Linked DNA regions of Pontibacter liquoris. The protein of the gene in region 2 binds, or shares a complex with, the protein of the main gene of each other region. Links are inferred from orthologs where the notes say so. Each region holds a gene or a part of one and is shown on either strand. Other genes may lie near its edges.

Region 1 (2,941 bases), 1.0 Mb from region 2 along the record:
AAAAACAGCAGAACGGCCCCGATAATGCCGATGCACCAGAATGCCCCGAACCGCATCAGAAACTCGATCGGTAATTGCCGGTAAAGGTGCGACATCACCGTGGCGTCGCGCATGAGGAACTGTGAGCCAATAAGTAAAAAAAGGCAACCGTAAAAAATAAGCAAAACATTGCTGTCAGGCCGGGTAGCTTTCATTCAGAAAAAATTAATAGTTAAGGAACGACTGGGCTTCGTGTTTAATGTCTTCGCGCGACTGCCCGTCTTTCACTCCCAGCGAGATCTTACGCACCAGCACCCCGACCACGGTCTTTTTAAAGCCAAGGCGGGCGGCCATGTTGATACAGAAATCCATTTCCGTTTCGTCCACAATGCCGTCGGCCAGCATCATCTCCACCAAATCATAGATCTGGTCGAAGCGGTCAGAGTCGTTGGTGGGGAGTTGTGGCTCAATCTTTTCAGCATTGGACAAAATATGACGAACATCGCTGGCTTTCATACCATTCTTCTTGCCTATCGACACAATAAAATTGATCTCAGCAGGGTCCAGGTGGCCGTCTATTTTGGCAAGGGCACCCAGATTGGTGATATGACTTTTTAATCTTTTTGTCTCTTCGCTTTCAAAAAAACCAAACATACGTTGCCTCTCTATTTTAAAATCTATTAATTCGTGATTGATATCGTTGCGTTAAATATTATTGCATCTTAAAGTGATGTGTTGGGACTCCAGCTATAAAAGCCAGATAATCCTGCCAACTGCTGGCTTTCACCTTTCTATGCAGCTATTACATACGGTTTTCTATATTTTTGGAGGCATGCGAACGCATTTTTTTTACTTGAACCTTACCTGCGATAGAAATACGACGAATTATATTCCTTTATTGCGGCAAGAGAAAACAAAAGCGAAGCAGCCTGCCAGGCAAATTACAACTAAGCTACATAACACATAAAACGCTATCATGAAAAAGATAGGTATTTTTACCTCCGGTGGCGACTCTCCGGGAATGAACGCCTGCATCAGAGCGGTTGTGCGCACAGCCATATACCACGGGTTAGAGGTATATGGCATCCAGCGCGGATACAATGGCATGATCAAAGGCGATATATTTAAGATGGAGTCTCACTCCGTAAGCAACATTATTCAGAAAGGCGGCACGATCCTGCGCTCAGCCCGCAGCAAGGACTTCCTGACCAAGGAAGGCCGCCAGACAGCCTATGACCAACTGAAGAAACACGGCATTGATGGCCTGATCGCCATTGGCGGTGACGGCACCTTTACCGGCGCCAATATCTTTTACGAAGAATTCGGCATCCCTACCATCGGCGCGCCAGGCACCATCGACAACGACCTTTACGGAACCGATTATACCATTGGCTACGATACGGCTGTGAACACAGCGCTGGACGCCATCGACAAGATCCGCGATACGGCAGACAGCCACGACCGCGTTTTCTTTATTGAAGTGATGGGCCGTGACTCGGGTTATATTGCCATTCCATGTGCCATTGGCGGTGGGGCGGAGATTGTGATGATCCCGGAATCGGAAACCAACATTAATACCGTGGTAGATGCACTGCGCACAGGCTGGAGCCGTTCTAAAACATCCTTTATCGTGATTGTGGCGGAGGGAGATGTGGCTGGCCACGTAACCGAGATTGCCAACAAAGTACAGGATGCCCTGCCGCACATGGATGCCCGCTGCACTATTCTGGGCCACGTGCAACGCGGTGGCGCACCAACCGCTGCAGACCGCATGCTGGCCAGCCAGTTAGGTATTGCCTGCGTAGATGGCCTGCTTACAGGGCACACCAACGAAATGGCTGGCATCATTAATGGCGAGCTGGTATATACGCCCTTTATCGATACCATTACCAAAATAAAGCCTATTAACCCCTACTATCTGCGGATGGTGGATATCCTGTCGGTATAGCGCCGGCGCCAGGCAGCAAGTATGAATTATGAATGAAGTGAAAAGTAACATCTGAAAAGCTGTTATTCTTTTCCTTCCATTCATAAATTCTGATTCAGCGTTCCGCTTTTATAAATTGAATTATCTCCTCCCATTGCCCGGGATGAAACCAGGTATAGCCGGCATCTTTGTTGAACCAGGTGAGCTGCCGCTTTGCATAGCGGCGACTGTTGCGTTTTAATAACCGCACGGCCTCTTCCCAGCCATACGCCCCCTCCAGGAAATCAAACAGTTCTTTATACCCTACGGTTTGCAACGCATTGTGCCGGCGGGAAGGATACAGGTTTTTTGCCTCTTCCAGCAGCCCCTGCGCCAGCATCTGGTCCATGCGCTGATCGATGCGCTGATAAAGCTCGGCGCGGTCGCGGGTAAGCCCTATCTTAATTGTTTGAAAGGGGCGCGCCTGCTTTTCCTTTTTCCTGAACGACGAGTAGGGTTGCCCGCTGGACAGGCATACTTCCAGTGCCCGCATTACCCGTTGGGGGTTCGCCTGGTCCACCTGTGCAAAATAAGCCGGGTCGCGCTCCTGTAGCTGCGCCAGCAGTGGTGCAAGCCCCTGCTCCGCTAGCAGCGCAGTCAGCTTTTGGCGCACTTCCGGGGCAGCATCAGGCATATCATCCATTCCTTCCAGCACCGCCTGCACGTATAAGCCCGACCCTCCGGTCAGGATCACCACATCGTGCCGGGTAAAGAGCTGCTGCAGCAAGGCCAGCACATCCTGCTCATACATGCCGGCACTATATTCCTGGGCAATGCTATGGGAGTCCACAAAATGATGGCGGATGCCCTGTTGCTCCTCCGGGGTAGGTTTGGCAGTACCGATCAGCATTTCCCGGTAAAACTGCCGCGAATCGGCCGAGATGATTTCAGTGTGATAGTGGCGGGCCAGTTGCACACATAAGGCTGTTTTGCCCACGGCGGTAGGGCCTACTACTACGATCAGGTGCTTTGGCATCGTTATTTTCTATCCGTGTA
Region 2 (2,944 bases):
AGAAATTTTTGAAAAGCACGGTGTGGCTAAGACTAAAACAGATACTGGTTCTGCCGAGTCACAGATCGCCCTTTTCACTACGCGCATCTCTGACCTGACAGAGCACCTGAAGATCCACAAGAAAGACTTCAGCACTCGTTTAGGCCTTTTGAAGCTGGTTGGTAAAAGAAGAAGATTACTCAACTACCTGCAGAAAACAGAGATTGAACGATACAGAGCTATTATTGCCGAGCTTGGTATCAGAAAATAAGCTATTCTAGGGTCAAGGGAATTCTTACAAGGGATTCCCTTATCTTTTTTATGCCTTCCTTTCTTTTTGCAAGTACCCGACAGCAACTACAATGGGTAGTTCTGTTTTTGATGATAAACTAATTGACGATGTCCCAAAACGCGATAACAAAAACCATATTGCTTCCGGATGGCCGGGAGATCACCATTGAAACAGGCAAACTTGCCAAGCAGGCTGACGGCTCCGTAGTCGTGAAGATGGGTAACACCATGCTGCTGGCTGCTATCGTTTCAAACAAAGATGCCCGTGAAGGTGTAGATTTTCTGCCCCTTTCTGTAGACTACCAGGAGAAATTCGCTTCTTCCGGTAAGATACCTGGCGGATTCCTGCGAAGAGAAGCAAGACTTTCTGACTATGAAGTATTAGTATCCCGCCTGGTTGACCGTGTGCTGCGCCCGCTGTTCCCGGAAGATTACCATGCTGAAACACAAATGACCATCAACCTGATCTCGGCTGATACCGACATCATGCCGGATGCCCTGGCTGCGCTGGCTGCTTCTGCTGCCATTGCGGTTTCCGATATTCCTTTCAATGGCCCAATCTCTGAGGTGCGTGTAGCCCGCATAGATGGCCAGCTGATAATCAACCCAAGCGTTTCTGACCTGCAGCGTGCCGACATCGAACTGATGGTAGGTGCTTCTCTGGATAGCGTGGTAATGGTGGAAGGTGAGATGAACGAAGTTTCCGAAGCTGAAATGCTGGAAGCGATCGAGTATGCACACCAAGCTATTAAAGTGCAGTGCCAGGCGCAGCTTGAGCTGGCTGAAATGGTGGGTAAAGGACCGAAGCGCACGTACTCTCACGAAACACATGATGAGGAGCTTCGCCAGAAAATCTATGACGCAACCTATGCCAAAGCCTACGAAGTAGCTAAACGCGGTAGCGCTAATAAATCTGAGCGTAAAGAAGGCTTTGCTGCCGTGCTGAAGGAGTTTGTAGACGCCCTGCCGGAAGATCATACCTATGACGCTACACTCATCAAGACATACTACCACGACGTAGAGAAGGAGGCTGTACGCAACATGATCCTCAACGACCGCGTTCGTTTGGATGGCCGTCAACTTGATCAGATCCGTCCTATCTGGTCAGAAGTCAACTACCTTCCTGCTACACACGGTTCTGCCGTATTTACCCGTGGCGAAACGCAATCGCTGACTACCGTGACCCTGGGCACCAAGCTGGACGAGCAAATGATCGACAGCGCGATGGTATCCGGCACGAACAAATTCCTGCTGCACTATAACTTCCCGGCCTTTTCTACCGGTGAGGTGAAGCCGAACAGAGGCCCGGGCCGTCGTGAGATCGGTCATGGTAACCTCGCGCTGCGTGCCCTGAAGAAGGTGTTGCCTTCTGATGCCGAGAACCCCTACACGATCCGTATTGTTTCCGATATCCTAGAGTCGAACGGTTCTTCTTCCATGGCCACGGTTTGTGCCGGTAGCCTTGCCCTGATGGATGCCGGCGTGCCGGTGAAAAATGCCGTTTCCGGTATTGCCATGGGTCTGATCACCGATGAGAAAACAGGCAAATTTGCCGTACTTTCCGACATCCTCGGCGACGAAGACCATTTGGGTGACATGGACTTTAAAGTGACGGGTACCAAAAATGGTATCACTGCTTGCCAGATGGACATCAAGGTAAAAGGCTTGTCTTACGACGTGCTGAGCCAGGCTTTGGCCCAGGCCCGCGAAGGCCGCGCTCATATCCTTAACGAGATGAACAAAACCCTCTCGGCTCCTAACGCGGATTACAAACCACATACCCCACGTTCGTTCAACATCGTGATCGATAAAGAATTTATCGGTGCCGTAATCGGACCAGGTGGTAAGGTGATCCAGCAGATCCAGAAAGACACGGGCGCCACGATCATCATCGAAGAGAAGAACGAGAAAGGTCACGTGAACATTTTTGCCAGCAACCAGGATGCCATGAACAGCGCTGTTTCCAAGATCAGAGGCATTGTGGCCCAGCCGGAAATTGGCGAAGAGTACATCGGCAAGGTGAAGTCAATCCAGCCTTACGGTGCTTTTGTAGAGTTCATGCCTGGTAAAGACGGCTTGCTGCACATTTCAGAGATCCGCCATGAGCGCCTCGAAACAATGGACGGCGTTCTTGAGATCGGCGAAGATGTGAAAGTGAAACTGATCGACGTTGACAAGAAAACCGGTAAGTTCAAACTTTCCCGCAAAGTACTCCTGCCAAAGCCTGAGGCCAAGCAGTAATTCTAATGTATTATTTCCTGGCGCCATTTCTGCGGATGAAGTGGCGTCAGGAATTTTTTTCTTATAGCTGTGCCGTTCTTCCCCCATACTTTATTTGGAAGTTATAAGAACTTTGCACAGTTTTCTTATGTTACCACTCCGAGCCGCTATAAAAGATTTTTACTTTTTTGATTAACATTATACTCTGATGAGACAACTCAAGATAAGCAAACAGATTACCAACCGCGAAAGCCAATCGCTTGACAAATATTTACAGGAGATTGGCAAAGTCGATTTGCTTACACCCGATGAAGAGGTATCATTAGCTCAGAGGATAAGGGAAGGAGATCAGTTTGCACTTGAGAAGTTAACCAAAGCCAACCTGCGTTTCGTGGTGTCTGTGGCAAAACAGTACCAGAACCAGGGTTTGTCGTTAGGTGACCTGATAAATGAA
Region 3 (2,904 bases), 1.7 Mb from region 2 along the record:
AGATCTGTCGGTGTTCAGGACCGGGTCCAACCACCCCTTGTCCCTCCTTATCTAAGGAGGGGAGCCGGCCACTACTTTAGCTAAGGGATAAGCTCTGTTGTTTTGGCTTCGTTTCCTTTCCACCAAGATCCTTTTCAGGATGACAAAAGCAAAAAGGCATGACGAGGAAGTTTATACTTGCGCTGAAGTATAAGTAGCTTGGTGAATGAAGAACATCCCCCTACCCCCTTCAAAGGGGGACTTGGTTCAAGTTGCATAGTATAAAGCTGAGCTATCGAAAATGATCCCAGTCCTTGGGTTAAGCGCCTCGAGAATTTCCGGTGACGAACGATAGTGAGGCAGCCTGAGGTACGAAGGCAGGAAATGAAAGCAGCGCGAAACGCAAGGACGAGCCCCCGCGGGCTTGGAGCGCTTCAAAGCCAGAAATGAAACAAGGCAAGTATAAGACTGAGCAAAACAGCTGGTTAGCAAGTATAGCAGGAAGTATAAACTGCCACATCAAACACAAGCTACCAAGTATAGCCAAAGTATAAACCTGAGGAATACAGCCAGCTATCAAGTATAGCCGGAACGACTTTAATTGAAGAAGTACAATTGCTACCTACACATGTCCCTTACCAAGTATAACCCGATCATAACAAAACAAAACCGCCTGCTACAAAAGCTGTAGCAGGCGGTTTAACCTTAATTTATACTCAAATACTACTTAGCGTAGCTAATGGCGCGCATCTCCCGGATCACCGTGATCTTGATCTGGCCCGGGTACTGCATCTCTTTCTCGATCTTCTGCGAGATGTCGAAGGAGATCTGAGCAGCTTTATCATCGGTTACGTTATCGGCATCCACCATTACGCGCAGCTCACGGCCGGCCTGGATGGCGTAGCACTGGTTAACACCTTCAAACGAGATAGCTGTTTCTTCCAGCTCCTTCAAACGCTTGATGTAGGATTCCATGATCTCGCGGCGGGCACCTGGTCTGGAACCGGAAATCGCGTCACAGGCCTGCACCAGTGGCGATACCATTGCTGTCATTTCCACTTCGTCGTGGTGGGCACCAATGGCGTTTACCACATCCGGATGCTCCTTATACTTCTTGGCCAGCTCCATACCAATAATGGCGTGCGGCAGTTCCGGCTCATCCGGCGTAACCTTGCCAATGTCATGCAGCAAACCGGCGCGTTTGGCGTGTTTCACGTTCAGGCCCAGCTCGGCGGCCATGGTGGCACAAAGGTTGGCTACTTCGCGCGAGTGCTGCAGCAGGTTCTGCCCGTAAGACGAGCGGAAACGCATGCGGCCCACCATCTTGATCAGTTCCGGATGCAAGCCATGAATACCCAGATCGATGGCGGTGCGCTCGCCGATCTCCACGATCTCTTCCTCGATGTTCTTGCGTGTTTTGGCGACCACTTCCTCGATGCGGGCCGGGTGAATACGACCGTCGGCTACCAGGCGGTGCAAGGATAAACGGGCAATCTCGCGGCGAACCGGGTCAAAACCAGAAATGATGATGGCTTCCGGCGTATCGTCCACGATGATCTCCACGCCAGTAGCCGCTTCAAGGGCACGAATGTTACGGCCTTCACGACCGATGATCTTGCCTTTGATGTCGTCGCTTTCGATGTTGAATACCGACACGCAGTTTTCGATGGCATGCTCTGCCGCCGTGCGCTGGATGGTCTCGATCACGATCTTTTTGGCTTCCTTGGTAGCAGTGAGCTTGGCCTGGGCCACAATGTCTTTGATGTGCGAGGAGGCCTGTGTCTGGGCTTCGCTCTTGAGGGCTTCCACCAGCTGCTCGCGCGCTTCGGAGGCGGTCAGGCCGGCAATTTTTTCCAGCTGGTCCACAATTTCCTGGTGCTGCTGCTCTACTTCTTCCCGGCGCTTTTTCAACTGCTCCATCTGGGCGTGCAAGTGCTCCTTTTCTTTGTCGAGCTGGGCGGCAAGCTGTTCTTTTTCCTTGGCAAGCTCCGTTTCGAGGCGCTTGGTTTGCTCCATTTGCTTGTTTACCAGTTGCTCGCGCTGCTTTACCTTGTTTTCGTTCTGGATGATGATGTTCTTTTTCTTATTCATCTCCTCCTCGAACTCCGACTTAAGCTTCAGGTATTTCTCCTTGGCTTCCAGGATGCGGTCTTTCTTGATGCTCTCGCCATTCAGTTCGGCTTCGCGAATGATGGTTTTAGCGGTCTGGCGGGCGACTTCTTCCTGCTGCTTGTACACTTTCTGCAGCAGCATACGCCCAATGAAGACGCCCGCAGTGAGCGCAACAAGAGCGGTTAATAAAATATAAAGAATGGACATAGCTAATTGCTTTTATGGTTTATAAAAACACCTAGCAGTTCCTGCAAAAAACAAAGTATGGCTTTAAAGCCTAAACGAAGTGTAAGCGGCGCCAGCCGGTAAGGAGGCGCGGCCTGCTATTTGGTAGCAGCAGATAAAAGGTCGTCGAGCAAGTTGAGCTGCTGGTCTACTTTGGTCTGATGAGCGTTTTTCTCATCTTCCAGCTTCAGCTTGTCTACCATGGTTTCAAAGGCCACCATGGCCAGCAAATCCTGTTTTTCCTGTATCCCAAACTGGTCTTTAAAGAAGCGCAAGCGCTCGTTTAGCAGTTTGCCTACTACCCGCAGCCTTTCTTCCTCTTCTTCTTTCACCCGCATCGGATACTCGCGTTCCGCGATGCGAATCTTGATTGCTAATTCACTCATCCGTTGCGTTTTTAATGGTTAAGCTTACCGGGTTCTCCTGGCTTTCGGGCCTTCACAGGCCCCTACTCGCGCAGGGTTTTAGTCCTGCAGGTAAGCAATACACTTATCGATTTCTCTTATGTATTCGTTTAGTTTGAGCTTTAACTCTGTCGAATTTGCAGTGTTTCCTGCTATCGTGTCTACAATTTTAACAATATTCTCC

What was found.
Region 1: pnp (region 2) and pfkA share a complex: the UniProt entries of both Bacillus subtilis proteins name them as parts of the possible RNA degradosome complex. The link is inferred for Pontibacter liquoris from one-to-one orthologs.
Region 3: pnp (region 2) and rny share a complex: the UniProt entries of both Bacillus subtilis proteins name them as parts of the possible RNA degradosome complex. The link is inferred for Pontibacter liquoris from one-to-one orthologs.

Annotation. Positions count from the first base shown.
Region 1 is NZ_JALEBG010000001.1:932,774-935,714, reverse strand. It holds pfkA (6-phosphofructokinase), read left to right. Parts: upstream 1-955; coding sequence 956-1,927; downstream 1,928-2,941. Other genes in the region: miaA (tRNA (adenosine(37)-N6)-dimethylallyltransferase MiaA), read right to left, coding at 2,022-2,921; LWL52_RS03765 (TerB family tellurite resistance protein), read right to left, coding at 205-633; LWL52_RS03770 (hypothetical protein), read right to left, coding at 1-113. UniProt on the Bacillus subtilis protein: Catalyzes the phosphorylation of D-fructose 6-phosphate to fructose 1,6-bisphosphate by ATP, the first committing step of glycolysis.
Region 2 is NZ_JALEBG010000001.1:1,973,988-1,976,931, forward strand. It holds pnp (polyribonucleotide nucleotidyltransferase), read left to right. Parts: upstream 1-378; coding sequence 379-2,511; downstream 2,512-2,944. Other genes in the region: rpsO (30S ribosomal protein S15), read left to right, coding at 1-250; LWL52_RS08120 (sigma-70 family RNA polymerase sigma factor), read left to right, coding at 2,699-2,944. UniProt on the Bacillus subtilis protein: Involved in mRNA degradation. Catalyzes the phosphorolysis of single-stranded polyribonucleotides processively in the 3'- to 5'-direction. Necessary for competence development in Bacillus subtilis.
Region 3 is NZ_JALEBG010000001.1:264,338-267,241, reverse strand. It holds rny (ribonuclease Y), read right to left. Parts: upstream 2,299-2,904; coding sequence 703-2,298; downstream 1-702. Other genes in the region: LWL52_RS01040 (hypothetical protein), read right to left, coding at 2,781-2,904; LWL52_RS01045 (cell division protein ZapA), read right to left, coding at 2,415-2,702. UniProt on the Bacillus subtilis protein: Endoribonuclease that initiates mRNA decay. Initiates the decay of all SAM-dependent riboswitches, such as yitJ riboswitch. Involved in processing of the gapA operon mRNA, it cleaves between cggR and gapA.